DNA from 2 places in the Priestia sp. YIM B13486 genome. Region 2 is predicted to be linked to the other one. Evidence: predicted binding sites of a transcription regulator. Region 2 holds the regulator's gene; the other holds the start of a gene.
The links. Region 2 encodes LexA, which represses DNA repair genes until DNA is damaged. Its sites were predicted from a motif close to CGAACATATGTTCG; they were not measured.
Positions count from the first base shown of each region.

Region 1: ACFX4G_RS05995 (YolD-like family protein) is a predicted target of LexA. The motif match lies at 3,963-3,976, and genes of this name have one in related genera.

Region 1 is NZ_JBHZOZ010000002.1:358,080-366,017, forward strand. It holds gene ACFX4G_RS05970 (sensor histidine kinase) at 1-604, shown strand, start outside; gene ACFX4G_RS05975 (YezD family protein) at 977-1,141, shown strand; gene ACFX4G_RS05980 (Fur-regulated basic protein FbpA) at 1,489-1,641, shown strand; gene ACFX4G_RS05985 (ketoacyl-ACP synthase III) at 1,774-2,769, shown strand; gene ACFX4G_RS05990 (YitT family protein) at 2,919-3,758, opposite strand; gene ACFX4G_RS05995 (YolD-like family protein) at 4,007-4,360, shown strand; gene ACFX4G_RS06000 (hypothetical protein) at 4,483-4,623, shown strand; gene ACFX4G_RS06005 (DeoR/GlpR family DNA-binding transcription regulator) at 5,005-5,757, shown strand; gene pfkB (1-phosphofructokinase) at 5,754-6,668, shown strand; gene ACFX4G_RS06015 (PTS fructose transporter subunit IIABC) at 6,681-7,938, shown strand, end outside.
Region 2 is NZ_JBHZOZ010000001.1:28,423-36,360, reverse strand. It holds gene ACFX4G_RS00175 (GtrA family protein) at 1-280, opposite strand, end outside; gene ACFX4G_RS00170 (glycosyltransferase family 39 protein) at 301-1,806, opposite strand; gene ACFX4G_RS00165 (hypothetical protein) at 2,090-2,245, shown strand; gene ACFX4G_RS00160 (magnesium transporter CorA family protein) at 2,358-3,803, opposite strand; gene lexA (transcriptional repressor LexA) at 4,015-4,632, opposite strand; gene yneA (cell division suppressor protein YneA) at 4,779-5,108, shown strand; gene ACFX4G_RS00145 (YneB family resolvase-like protein) at 5,162-5,830, shown strand; gene ACFX4G_RS00140 (DUF896 domain-containing protein) at 5,900-6,130, shown strand; gene tkt (transketolase) at 6,298-7,938, shown strand, end outside.

The DNA.
Region 1 (7,938 bases), on a different contig from region 2:
TATCGTCAGTGAAGATAAAAAGATACAATATTTAACGATTATTGAAAAAGAAAGTACAAGACTTTCTCAGCTTAGTTCCAATTTGCTAAAGCTTGCTTCTCTAGACTCTGAACATCAAACGCTAATGCTGCAGCAATACCGTTTAGATGAACAAATCAGGCATGTGGTCATGGCTTTAGAACCTCAGTGGACAAAAAAGAATATAGAAATTGACCTTGATTTATCCAATGTTCAAATGGAAGCAGATAAAGATTTGTTAGAGCAAGTTTGGCTGAATTTAGTAACAAATGCTATTAAATATACGCCTGAAAATGGATTTGTGAAAATATCCATTTCTCTAAAAAACGAAGAAATAGACGTGAAAATAAAGGATAATGGAATTGGTATTGCCGAAGAAGATCAAAAATATATTTTTGAAAGCTTTTATAAAGTAGATAAATCGAGAACGTTAAAAGGAAGCGGCCTCGGTCTAGCCATTACAAAAAAAATTGTTCGGTTGCATGAGGGCACAATACGTGTTGAAAGCAAAAAAGAACAAGGAAGCATTTTTACGGTAACCTTGCCTATCCAAAAAATTAGGGCTAAAAAAGACTCGTCTGTGTAAGTTCATGCAGATGAGTCTTTTTTATTAGGTCAAAGATATAAAAAAAATTAATAATATCTATTTATTTTTTTAATCCCTACTTGACATATAGGTAAAGTGTAAATAATATAGATAGTATAAATCTTTTGAAAAAATTGGGATGCTAAAGAAGCTGATCGGTCAACCGAAGGCTCATACTTGTTCGCTACTAGTGTGGGCCTTTTCTGTACATTGGTTGTGGTCATTAAAATCTCAATCTTCAACTGAACATATGGGGAGGATTACCATGTATTTATCTTCTGCACATTATACAAGTACTTATAGATGTTGTTCGCTTTGTTTATTCAACTGCAACTAAAATATAAATTTATCTATGAATAGGAGAATGATAAAATGGCTTCAATTACACAAGAAAAATTAGATTATATTGTTAAATTACTAACTGAAATCAACTATGGATCTGTACTAATTACCCTTCACGACGGACAAATTACTCAAGTGGACAGCACGGAAAAAAACCGCTTTTTAGCTAAAAGCAAAGTAGCAAGCCACAAATAAGCCTATTTAAATACGTATTTAGAGAAACTGAAGGGCCAGCCTAGCTAGCGAATGCTTGGCGGCGGGGCAAGCAAGTACCGTACTAAATATAGAAAACGTGCGTATTCGAAGAAAAATTGACTTTCTTTCCGGTTAAAGATTTAGAATTTTTTGAATTAAAATTGAGTTATAGGTTGTATGAGTATGACGATGAGAAGTCTAAAGCTGCTAAAGCAGCAGCTTTGTACTTTTTAAAATTATGAAAATCTGACAGTTTCATTCCTGTGCTGACCGGATTACCGAAGGCTTCTGACCTGTGTTAGGAGTCTTTTTTTTATTCTTAAATTAATATAATAGGAGGAGAAAAGATGGAAAATTTATTACGAGCAGCGGTGCGGCAAAGAAAACAATACCTCATTGAAAAGTTACTGAAAAAAGGGATTTACAAAAAAGAAAACCATCATCTTTTTGAACTTACACTCTCTGACTTAGAAAAAGAGTATCAGGCACGCAGTAGGTAAGGGATAGAAAAATTTATATCCAATAAAAAAGCGTAAAGGGTATGCCTTTGCGCTTTTTATCTAACAATAAATTAGTACCAGATATTAAAAGTAGGTGTTATAATTAAGTATCAACTGATTTGAGGTGGAGAAATGATGCAATCAAAAGCTAGAATCACAGGAATGGGGATATATACACCAAAGCAAAAATTAACGAACGACCATTTAAAAGAAATGGTTGATACAAGTGACGAATGGATTGTACAGCGTACCGGAATGAAAGAACGACGAATTGCTGGTGAAGGCGAATACACGTCTACGCTTGCCATTCGAGCCGTTGAAAATTTGCTTAACCGATATGCTGTAGAAATAGAAGATGTAGATGCAATTATTGTTTCGACAACAACGCCAGATCACTTTTTTCCTAGCGTAGCATGTCAGATTCAAGATTACTTTCATATTGATCAAGCTGCTGCATTTGATCTAAGTGCCGCATGCGCCGGTTTTACATATGGCCTTCATGTGGCGAACGGCTTAGTGACGTCGGGATTGCATAAAAAGATTTTAGTTATTGGTGCTGAAGTCATGTCGAAAATTACAGATTATACGGACCGGGCCACATGCGTGCTGTTTGGTGACGGAGCGGGAGCTATGCTTGTAGAGTACGATGAGCATAATCCGAGTTTCTTAGGATGTCACTACGGAACGGACGGAAGCGGAGGGGTGAATTTATATCGTTCTAACTTATCTAATACTCTTTCAGGAAAAGAAATTAATTCGAGCGGGAATTTAGTTCAAAACGGGCGTGAAGTATACCGCTTTGCTGTTCGAACGATTCCAAAAGGAGTAGAAGCATTATTAAAGAATACTTCCATTTCTCTTTCTGATGTAAATTGGTTTATTCCGCACAGTGCAAACCTTCGAATGATTGAAGCTATTTGTGCTAAAACAGGTGTTTCAATGGATAAAACGTTAACGAGTGTGCAATACTGCGGAAATACATCTTCAGCTTCTATTCCGCTTGCTTTAAACGAAGGAATAATGACAGGAAAAGTACAGGGTAATGACCTCCTTATTCTCTATGGGTTTGGAGGAGGATTAACGCACTGCGGCTTGTTAATTAAATGGACGTGTAAAGAAAAAAGCTAAAAGGCGTCGCCTTTTAGCTTTTTTCTTTTTCATTACAGAGTTTTTTATTGTCGTTACAAGAAAGTTTATTCTTCTTATAACAGCAGGTTTGCAGTATTTTCAGCGCAAACATATATAATAGAAAAAACCCGCTTTTTTACAGCGGGTTTTCAACTGGCTTTTGGAATGGTAAAACCTACTCCAAAGACGTCGCGTACATCGTGTACGACCACAAAAGCTTGTTCGTCGACTTTATGAATAATACGCTTTAATTCTAACAGTTCTTGTTTGTTCACAACTACGTACAATACGTCTTTTGCTTCTTTTGTATAGCTTCCATGAGCAGAAAAGACAGTGACGCCGCGCTGCATCTTTTTATTGACTTGTTCGGCTACTTCAACTGAACGGTGTGAAATAATAGTGATTGCTTTGCGAGGGTTGAGTCCTTCAATAATATAATCAAGCACCTTCGTTCCGATGTAAAGAGAAATAACCGTATACATTGTCTTTTCTCCACCGATGACAAAATAAGCGCTTGCTACAACTAATAAATCAATTGCCAGCATCGTTTTGCTAATATTCCAGTCTAGATATTGATTAGCTAAGCGGGCAATAACTGCAGAGCCTCCGGAAGTTCCGCCGCCTCTAAACACAAGTCCGAGTCCTACACCAGCTAAAATACCAGCAAAAATAGCCCCCAGTAGCGTATCGTCAAGAGGATTTCCCAGTCCTTCAGTTATATGTAGGAATAGAGAAGTGAAAATAATACATATAATTGTGTAAACAATCACACGTTTATGAAGCAATTTGTATCCGATCAGTACCAGCAAACCGTTTAATATAAAGTTTGTGATACCCGGAGACCAGCCTAATACATAATAGGTAATCATTGTTACACCGGTTACGCCGCCTTCTGCTAATTCATTTGGAATAGCAAAGTAATTAATGGCCAGTGCGAAAATGAGGCTCCCTAGAATAATGAGGATAATTTCTTTTATTTTATTAATCATGAACGTTACCTCCAATCATCAAAAGCTCCGAAAACACAGTCATGACAATGTATTATACCAACTCTAGAGACTGAATTAAAGATGGGATATTATTATTTTTTTAAAAATCATTTTCTGCTATTAACATAAAATCTTTTGACAGTTTTTATGGAGTATGAAAAAATGAATTGTTTGCTTTTATTTTGATTAAAAAGTTTTGCAATGAGAATGTTCGTTCGGTAAAATAGAAGCAAGAGTCAAGGGGGAGAATGAACGTGTATCAAGATGAATTAAAACAGTATGCGAAGTTAGTAATGCCCGAGCATTTAGAGAAAATGAAGAAAATGTACAGTCCCGATGCGCATAAGCAGCCTTTAGGGTTAAAAAAAGAAAAGATTGAGCATATTGAAAATGTCATTATGAACAGTTACTCGGAGCATTATCCAGTAACGCTTCACGTCTATGAAGCAGGACATATTCAAAGGTATGAACGAGTGACGATTGATAAAGTCTCACTGCAGTCGAATACGCTGATGGTTACAGGCCCTTGCTATACATATTCGATTCGAGCGGATGCAGTAATTGAAGCAGATGTATGGAAAGATGAAAGCTACTCTAGCTAAGAGTAGCTTTTTTGTTCGTTTTGTATCTTTTTTTTAACGCATGCATACAATACATAAAAGCATATTCTGCGAGTAGCAACTTCTAGCTACTAGGAAATTTTAATTAAAGAAGGGATTATTGTATGCAAAATGAAAAAACTCAAGTAAGAGAAATCGAATTAACGCAGTTCATTAAAAAAAGACTCGTTCGTTTTATCTCAAGTTTAGCTATTTCTTCTGCCCTTGCTTCCATATTATATATGCTTCTGTTTTTATTTAAATGATGGGTCACTTTGAGTTGTCCAAAAAGGTGGACAACTTTTTTGGTGTGTAGGCTTTTATGAAATCAGGACAAGCTATGGCTGATTCAGTCAGAAAAATTCAATCGGTCAAGAAATAGTCAAAAACAGTCATAACTAATTGAGTGGAAGAAAACCTTTACATATAATGAGAAAAGTAGACAAATTCTTGAATTACCAGCATATTTCCTTTTGTATGAACTATTATTAAACCAAATGCAAATCTAATTGTTCATTCAAAAAACTTTATTTTGTAATTAAAAAAATGAATGTTTTTGATTTTTTATGATTGATTTTGAATGTAAACCGTGATAAAGTAAGTACATGAAATAAATGAAAACGCTTTTTTGAAAAAGGAGCTAGAACATGTTAACGCCGGAAAGACATCAACTAATCTTAAAACTTTTAAAAGAGAAAGAACTTGTAAAAGTGCAAGAGTTTATCGAAGTTACAGGCGCTTCGGAATCAACCATTAGAAGAGACTTAAGTCAACTAGAAGAAGAGCAAATGCTCAAACGTGTTCATGGTGGCGCTTCGCTTATTCGCAGTAAACGAATCGAACTGAGCGTTATCGAAAAATCTGCTAAAAATGTTCAAGATAAACGAAACATTGCAGAGTATGCGGCTTCCATTATAAATGAAGGTGACTGTATTTTTTTAGATGCAGGAACTACAACGTATGAAATGATTCCTTTTTTAAAGCAAAAAGATGTAGTTGTCGTGACAAATGGTTTAATGCATTTAAACCCGATGCTAGAACAAGGTATCACCCTCTATTTAATTGGAGGATCTGTTAAACATAAAACGGGCGCTTTAATTGGCAATGGAGCTCTTTTAAGTCTTGAGCAATATCGTTTTGACAAGTGCTTTATGGGAGCGAATGGGATTCATCATCAATATGGATATACAACTCCTGATCCAGAAGAAGCATTGATCAAGCAAACGGCAATGAAGCTGTCTAGAGAATCTTATATTTTATCAGATTCCACTAAGTTTTTTGAAACAAGCTTTGCGAAAATAGCCGATTTACATGAAGCAAAAATTATAACAAATGACGTACCTAGCGATGTACTTATACAGTATGCAAACAAAACAGACATAAAGGTTGTGAAATCATGATTTATACATGTACGTTGAACCCATCCGTTGATTACGTAGTACATGTTTCAGCATTCGAAGAAGGCGGGCTTAACCGCACAACGAATGAAGCCAAGTTTCCAGGAGGAAAAGGCATTAACGTCTCTCGCGTTTTAAAACGATTAGGTGTTGATAATAAAGCCCTCGGTTTTGTAGCCGGCTTTACAGGAACCTATATCGAAGACTACTTAAAAGCGGAGAATATCGAAACAGCTTTTACAAGAGTTGAGGGAGATACCCGTATTAACGTAAAGTTAAAAACAGAAAAAGAAACAGAAATTAACGGTCAAGGACCTGCTATTACAGACGAAGCGCTTCAGTCTTTATTGACTCAAGTAAAGCAAATGACTGAAGGCGATATCTTCGTATTAGCAGGGAGTATACCGAAAACGCTTCCAAGTTCTGTGTATGAAACGTTAACTGAACTAGCAGCAGCGAACGGAGTAAAAGTTGTAGTAGATGCAAGTGGAAAAACTTTGCTAGACGTCGTGTCCCACAAGCCGTTTTTTATCAAACCGAATCATCATGAACTTGCAGAATTGTTTGATGTAGAAGTAAACAGTGCAGAAGATGCGCTAGTATACGGTAAGAAGCTCGTGGAACAAGGAGCGCAAAACGTCGTTGTGTCTATGGCAGGTGATGGAGCACTGCTTATTAACGAAAGCGGTGTCTACAGTGCCACAGTCCCTAAAGGAACGGTAAAAAATTCTGTTGGAGCTGGCGATTCACTTGTAGCTGGATTTATTGCTTCTTATGTAAAACAAGGGGATTTATTAGAAGCTTTTCAAACAGGAGTAGCTTCAGGAAGTGCCACAGCATTCTCACTTGAATTATGTACAGCAGAAGATGTAAAGACGCTTCGTGAACAAGTGTCAATCACAAAGGTAGAGTAGGGGGAAACGAGAATGAGAATTACTGAATTATTAAAAAAAGATACAATCATTCTTGATTTAAAAAGCACGTCAAAAGCTGATGTTATTGATGAATTAGTTGGAAAATTAGACGAAGCTGGTCGCTTAAGCGACCGAGCTGGCTATAAAGAAGCAATTTTAAATCGTGAATCTCAAAGTACAACGGGAATTGGAGAAGGCATTGCCATTCCGCATGCGAAAACAAGCTCGGTAAAAACACCGGCCATTGCATTTGGACGCTCAACAGAAGGTATCGATTATGAATCATTAGACGGACAGCCTGCACACTTATTCTTTATGATTGCAGCGAGTGAAGGAGCGAATAATGCTCACTTAGAAACATTATCTCGTTTGTCTACGTTGTTAATGGACGAATCGTTCCGAAAAACGTTGCTAACAGCATCATCAATTGATGAAGTCATTAAAGCAATTGATGATAAGGAAACTGAAAATGAAGCGCCGGAAGAGGAAGTAGATACAGCTTCAGATCAATTAGTGCTTGCTGTAACGGCTTGTCCAACGGGAATTGCCCACACATATATGGCAGCGGACAGCTTAAAAGCAAAAGCGAAAGACATGAATGTCACGCTAAAAGTTGAAACAAACGGTTCCAGCGGGGTTAAAAACGCGTTGACGAAGGAAGAAATTGAAAACGCTACCGCTATTATCGTTGCAGCGGACAAGCAAGTAGAAATGGAACGTTTTGCAGGTAAAAAAGTCATTCAAGTTCCAGTAGCTGAAGGAATTCGCAAGCCTGAAGAATTAATTAACCGCGCGTTAAAAGGAGACGCTCCTGTATACAGCGGCGGCGGTGGCAGCAAAGAAGGCGGAGAAAGTAAAGGATCAGAGCGTACAGGGTTTTACAAGCACCTAATGAGCGGTGTATCAGCAATGCTTCCGTTTGTTGTAGGGGGCGGGATCTTAATTGCTATTTCATTTATGTTTGGCATTCACTCAGCAGAACCGAAAGATCCGACGTACAATGCATTTGCAGCAGCATTAAAAACAATTGGCGGAGATAATGCATTCTTCTTACTAGTACCAGTACTAGCAGGGTTTATTGCAATGAGTATTGCTGATCGTCCTGGTTTAGCTCCCGGTATGGTTGCAGGTCTTTTAGCAGCTTCTGGCGGAGGCGGTTTCTTAGGTGGTTTAATCGCTGGTTTCTTAGCAGGTTATGTAGTAGTGGGGTTAAAGAAATTATTCAGCGGTTTACCGCAAGCGCTTGATGGAATTAAGCCAGTTCTTCTTT
Region 2 (7,938 bases):
GATTAGCAGGTGTATAGTGTACAAGAAGGAATAAGCAGCTTGTATTAATTGCTAAAGTAATAAGGTTTACGATAAAAAATTGAGCTAACATCCATTTGTGTACGGTTGCTTGAAACACCCACGATTTGTTCCAATAGTAGCTGTTTATGACGCCAATAAAATAAGATAGTACGTTAGCCAATATATAATTCATATCAAAATGAATGAGTGCTAAATAACTGATAATAGTGAGCAGGGTATTCATTATACCTACAAATCCGAATTTCAGGAATTTTATCACGGTTGCATAATCCCTTCCATTTAATTTATCTCTTTACATTTTGTCTTGGGCTCATTTTTAGTAAATCGTACTATTAAATAGGATAGAATCACTGAAATACCAAACCCTTCGAGCAGCATAAAGCTTGGAAAAATAAAGAATCGATAGCGAGTTTGAATTTCAATAAGCAAGTGAATAAGAACGTATCCTATGATTAGTAATAAAAACAGTGTATACGGATATTTATCCTGCTTCTTCAGGAATAAACATATAAGTCCAATAATGGAAAGAATAGTAGTTGAAACATAAATAATTCTTTCATAACTTTGAGCAGCACTAATTAATTTCTCTTTATTAAAAGGTACATCTTCTTGAGGAGTTAATGAAATGCTCCAAAATGTAGATGCATCCGTTCCTCCCCACATATTTAGGAATTTAATGTGAAAGAGATCTAAAAGCTGCTCTTTATCTGCTACCCGCTCTTTAATTACCTCTTTTTCTGCTTCAGCTCGTTTTTCTCCAATTGGCATACCCATAAAACGACTAGCATCCTCTGAAGAATAAGAACCGCTTGTTTCGTAATTAAAGCCAATGACGAATTTCCATAAAGGATCTCTGTTACTTAAAGGATATTTAGAAATACCGCTGGCTACAAAAGAATAGTTGATTAGCGCATTTGCAATAAAAAAAGTAGCCAGTATGCCTACGAGGTTTTTTCCTATTTTCTTTCGACGAGCTTTTAATTCAGCAGCATCCTTCGTTTTAATGTAAGGTTGAAGAATTTGCAAGATGAAATAAATGAAAACAGCAACGATAATAATAGGTCCTAGAGGGCGCATTAAATTTCCTAACGACAATAGAAGGCCAATATAAAGCCAGCTAAACTTGTTATGAGCAAATCTTTTTATAATAAGGTAAAAAGCTGCATAAAATAAAAAAGTAGCTAAATGCTGGTTAGTTAACACTGAGCTATAGAGAATGTTCGGAATGTAGAACGCATATAGAAAAGCTGCCATTCTCCCAGCAAGTTCGTTAAATACTTTTGCGCCAATTAAATAAATAAAAATAACGGTTCCAGTGGAATAAAAAATATTTAACAATTTTAATATAAAAATATTATCTCCAAAACAGCGAATAATAACAGATTCATAGAATGAAAAGCCTAGCTGATATACCCATGTAGTAAAATAAACGCTTTGGTTAAATTCGTAATTTCCTTTTGCGATATTACGCGCGGCATCTAACATGACAAGAAAGTCAGATTTTACAGGCGTTTGAACAGAAAGCATCCATGCTAGTCGAATACCTAACGTCAAAACAATCAGTGAAATAAAAAAAACAGTTTTGTTCATGTATCTACTTGCAATTGCTATTAGAAAAATGACAAGGAAAGTGAAAAATATTCCTTCAATAATAAATGAATTACTTAAAGCCAAGCCTTTTAATTCCAATGAATTTGTCATCGCACTGTAACTGCCCCATAGAGACCATGTGAGAATAATGACACATAAAAAGATCAGGCTTTTGGATAAAAATGAGTTAAGCATATTACCTCCTGCAAATTATTTCAAAGATAAGGTACAAAATTCCTACCCTATGATACCATATTTTATTATTTTGTATATATTTTTCTTATAGAGTATAATATTAGATTGTTCTGAAATTACAACAGCAGCATAACATTTGATAAAAGGGTAAGCGGAGTAGGCAGTGATTTAGTAATAGATAAAAGAGGTTGGGAAAAAAGGATTTTAGTCGAAGTGAAAAACGAACCATTGATCATCATGTTTGATTAGTGGTTCGTTTTTTTATGGTGAACGTAGGTTTCATTTGTTTAGTTCCTTCCAGCAGTTGATTGGAGGGCAAGACGAAGACTCCTGCGGGAAAAGCGGAACAGGTGAGACCCCGCAGGAGCGTAAGCGACGAGGAGGCTCATCGGCCGCCCGCGGAAAGCGAAGTCTTGCACGGAAATCAACAGCGGTGTAACAAGCAATCCCTACTAGCTTATTTATTCCATTTGTTCCCCTATAGATTCGCTTGATTTAGTTATGTCTCAATCTCTTCTTTTTTATCATGTGTTTTCTGATGCGAACAGCTTTTATGTTTTAAACCGATCTTTTAATAAATTCCATAGGGAACTCACTCCGAGACTAATGCTGATCAGAATTCCTGATAGAGCTACTATTAAAGCGATATATTCAAAGATAGAAAACTGCTTCATACTATCCCAATTGATATTTCCCTTTAGTTTGCTAATAACTAAATTCATTCCGTAAATACCGGAAAGAACCGTGTAAATCGTTAAAATTAATAATAAGTAATTATGACGCTTAGCTGCGATTTTCTCTTGATTTTGGTACAAAGTACCAAGAGTTTCTTTGACTTCTTGATAAAGAGAATTGATATGGAAGATTTTTTTAAAGAGCTCAGAAAACTCTTGACCTTCTGTGCGAGAGCTAATTTCTAAAAATAAATATTTACCTGAGAACACGGTAATAGAGCGGATTAGTCGTTCAATGCCCTCTGAATTTTTATGAAACGTGAGCTGAGAATACTCATAAGATAGTTTTAGCAACACGATTTTATAGAAAAAATGTAAAAATAAATTATAGTAATGCTGGCCAAATAGATGATTCATCAAAAGCTGATCCGTTTTAGAGTCTGTCGATTTAGAAATACATGAAAACACATGGTCTGTTATGACGTAATAGGTTTCAGGAGCCCATCTGGAATACACGTGTTTAGTATTATACGTTTTAATATACTCATGATTGTGTGCAGAAATAAACGCTTTCCCGTCAGGCATATAGCTATTTAGCTGTCCAGTACGAAATAAAGTTGTGGAATTAATCTCTTGCTCTTGATTTACCGTTACATAACTTAACACAAACATCCGTTCATCGATAAAATAAGGAAGGCTCCCCACATGCTGTTCACGTGTGGCTTCTTTCTTGATGTGTTCGTTCAAAAATGGCGCGAGCTGTGAAAAAATATAATCTTGTACTTTGCTATAGCGGTGGTGTTCATAGGTAATGGTGGATCCATGCTCTTCAGCAAGCTTCGGTTCTAATACACGAAAATGATTCATGAACTCTAAAATATCATCATAGGTGTAATGATTATGGCTCATCTCAGTGCGAATGGTCATGACGCCAATTTCAAAAGGACATAAAAAAACATCCACAGACAGCACGTTGCTAGACACGGTGGTGGAGGAAGTGTGTAACGTAATGGCATGGTCTATTTTTTTTGAAAATCGAAGCAACCCTTCTTTTTCGCACGAGTCAGGGAATAGAATGCATTCAATGTAAGGAAGAAAATATTGATCCAGGCTATCATGAGATACGTAATATTGTTCTCCGTAGTATTCTTTTTCTAAATGTTTGTTTTGAATGGAGAAAAACTCGAACAAATTTGCTTTCAGCGCATGAACAAGCTGCTCTTTATTTTTTCGGTCAAAGGAAAAAGGAAAAAGAAACATGTTCATTGCTTTGGTAGGTACAATGGTTTGAAATGGTTCTGTTTTCCTTGGTGTATTGGTCATAAACTACATCCTTCTTATGGTCGGTTGTATTTCCTTGTAAGAGTCGAGGAAATGCAGGTAGAAAGTAAAAGGTAAAACAAGCTTTATAAAAACCGTTCTACCTGCCTGCAATGATTCAACGTATCATTTATAATATGCCAATTTTTTTAGAAAACAAACGTAAAAAAACCAACTAACATCATCATTAGTTGGTTTTACATACAGTGTCTGATTAGTGAATCGTGCGATATACACCAGTTACTTTTCCTAAAATCGTTACGTGGCGAAGAATAATAGGCGCCATCGTTGAATTTTCAGGCTGTAAACGAACGAAATTTTCTTCTTTAAAGAAACGTTTTACCGTTGCTTCGTTGTCTTCGGTCATAGCGACCACAATATCTCCATTATTAGCTGTTTGCTGCTGACGTACGATTACCATATCGCCATCTAGAATACCTGCTTCAATCATACTTTCTCCCATAATTTCAAGCATAAATACATGATCATCTGGAGAAACGAATTTATCTGGAAGAGGGAAATATTCTTCCACATTTTCAACAGCTGTTATAGGCAGACCCGCTGTTACTTTACCGATAACAGGAACATTAATGACATTGCTTTTAGGGATGTTTACTTCGTCTAGTTGAAGAACTTCGATTGCTCTTGGTTTTGTCGGATCTCTGCGAATTAACCCTTTGCTTTCTAAACGAGCTAAATGCCCGTGTACAGTGGAGCTAGAGGCTAATCCTACCGCTTCCCCAATCTCACGAACAGAAGGCGGATAACCTTTTAATTTTACTTCATGCTTAATAAAATCTAGTATGTCTTGTTGACGTTTTGATAGCTTCATATTTTTCACCTCGATTTTAGCTATTCTTTAGGTGAATTATACCACGTGATGTGTCAATATACAAACATAAGTTCGAATAATTCCATTGACAGAAACAAATGTTCTCAATAAAATAAGAACATATATTCTGACAGGGGGATCATAATATGCAACAATTCTTACATTCTATGAAACATTACGCTATTTTTTTTGCAGTTATCGCTGCACTTACATATGTATTGACGCTGGTTTTAGGAGCGGATAAAGTAGATTTAGACAAATATTCAACGGTTACTATTACAAAAGGAGATACGCTTTGGGAATTGTCCAACAAGTATCATAATCACCATCATTTGACCACCAATGAATTTGTCAAATGGGTTGAAGACGTCAATGATTTAAACTCAGACACTGCCCAGTCTTTATCTCCTGGAGATAAATTATATATTCCTGTTTTAAAAAAAGAGTTACATAATCAAGTGGCAATTGAACAGTAGTGTGTAACGGCCGTTCCTGAATATTGTTAGAAGCCGAAAAGGTCGTGATAAAAGTGGATGCCATTATTTATTGCCGTGTCAGTACGGATAAAAAAACCCAAGAAACATCTTTACAGCGCCAGCAAGAAGAATTAAAAAAGCTTGCTGCTCTTCACCATCTAGACGTAAAAAAAGTCGTAATGGAAAAAGCAAGCGGATATGAAGTAGACAGAGAGGGTATTTTGGATGTTCTTCATACAATGAAAGAAGAAAAAATATCTGTGTTGCTTATTCAAGATGAAACACGATTAGGCAGAGGAAATGCTCGAATTGCGCTGCTTCATGCTTTTCATAAAGAAAATGCTACCATCTATACGATTAGTCATCAAGGCCAGCTTCAGCTTTCAGAATCTGATTCAATGGTGTTAGATATTATTAGCTTAGTGGAAGAGCATCAGCGGAAATTACATAATGCTAAAATTAAAAGAGGAATGAAAAGAGCTGTAGAAAACGGTTATCGTCCGCAGCAAAATTTAAAAAATCAAGGAGTTAACTCGGGAAGAGAAAAAAAAGAAGCGCCAATTGAAGAAATTGTCCGTCTTCGTCATAACGGCTTAACCTTTGCTGAAATTTCAGTTACGCTAAAAGGTTTTGGCTATAATATTTCAAAAGCGACGGTACATCGCCGCTATCAAGAATACCAAGAGAATGCTCAATCTCTTGATAAAACGAAAGAGATTTAGTAAGATGACTACATGTTGCCGGAACGGTTCGGTAATTTTAATTATTGATTATAAGGAGATAGGTTTTATATGCTATCAAAAGATAAACTTGCTCGTATTAATGCTCTTTCAAAAAAGGCAAAGGCTGAAGGTCTGACAGAATCTGAAGCGAAAGAACAGCAAGAGCTACGTCAGGAATATTTAAAAGTTTTCCGACAATCTATGACAAATCACCTTCATACGATTAAAGTTGTGGACGAAGAAGGTAAAGATGTTACGCCTAAGAAGTTAAAAGAGAGTAAAAAGAAGCGTCTTCACTAAGACGTTCTAGTAAAACTAGAGGGAGTGTTCCTTCTAGTTTTTTGTATATTTTTAATAAGGCACACAAAAACTGTAAAAGTGGAAAATTTTTTGGTTCAAGTATTGTACAAATAAGCAAATCATTAGTATGATAACATATGTACATAGTTTTGAAAGGAATGAAGAGTATGACACAACGTATTGAAGATCTTTCGATTGCAACAATTCGTACTTTATCAATCGATGCGATTGAAAAAGCAAATTCAGGTCACCCAGGTATGCCAATGGGAGCTGCTCCAATGGCATATACATTGTGGACAAAATTTATGAACATCAATCCAAAGAATCCAAACTGGTTCAACCGTGACCGCTTTGTATTATCAGCAGGACACGGATCGGCACTATTATACAGCTTGCTTCATTTAGCTGGATATGACTTATCAATTGAAGACCTTAAAAACTTCCGTCAATGGGGAAGTAAAACACCAGGTCATCCAGAGTTCGGTCATACAGCAGGTGTTGATGCAACAACTGGTCCACTAGGACAAGGTATTGCAATGGCTGTTGGTAAAGCAATGGCAGAACGTCATTTAGCTGAAACATACAACAAAGAAGGTTTAGAAATTGTAGACCACTTTACGTATGGTATTTGTGGTGACGGAGACTTAATGGAAGGTGTATCTGCTGAAGCAGCTTCATTAGCAGCACACTTAAAATTAGGACGTTTAGTTGTTTTATACGATTCAAATGATATTTCTTTAGACGGAGATTTAGATCGCTCGTTCTCTGAGAACGTAGAAGATCGTTTCAAAGCTTACGGATGGCAAGTAATCCGCGTTGAAGACGGCAATGACTTGACAGCGATTGCAAACGCAATTGAAGAAGCAAAAGGCGATTTAACACGCCCGACGCTAATTGAAGTAAAAACAACAATCGGATTTGGTTCTCCAAACCACGCGGGTACTTCTGGCGTGCACGGTTCTCCATTAGGTTCCGATGAAACAAAATTAACAAAAGAAGCTTATGCATGGACATTTGAAGAAGATTTCTATGTGCCAGAAGAAGTGTATGCTCACTTCAAAGCTACAATTGCTGAAGATGGCCAAAAGAAAGAAAACGAATGGAACGATGTATTTGCACAGTATAAAGAAAAATACCCTGAACTAGGTCGTCAATTTGAACTGGCAGTAGAAGGAAAGTTACCGGAAGGCTGGGAAGAAACGCTTCCAGCATACGAAACGGGTTCAAGCCTAGCTAGCCGTGCTTCTTCTGGAGAAGTATTAAACGCAGTAGCACAAGCTGTACCTCAATTCTTCGGCGGTTCAGCTGACTTAGCTGGCTCAAATAAAACAATGATTAAAGGTTCAGAAGACTTCACTGCAGCTGATTACAGCGGACGTAATATCTGGTTCGGTGTACGTGAATTTGCAATGGGAGCTGCATTAAACGGTATGGCTCTACACGGCGGTGTAAAAGTATTCGGAGGAACATTCTTTGTATTCTCTGATTATCTTCGCCCAGCAATTCGCTTAGCAGCTTTAATGAAGCTTCCTGTAACATATGTATTCACACATGACAGTATCGCAGTTGGAGAAGACGGCCCAACACATGAGCCAATTGAACAATTGCCATCACTTCGTGCAATGCCAGGTCTTTCAGTGGTTCGTCCTGCAGATGCAAATGAAACAGCTGCTGCATGGCGCTTAGCATTAGAGTCAACTGACCGCCCAACGGCGCTTGTATTGACTCGTCAAAACTTGCCAACGCTTGAAGGTACAAAAGAAAATGCATACGAAGGCGTGTCTAAAGGTGCATATGTTGTATCTAAA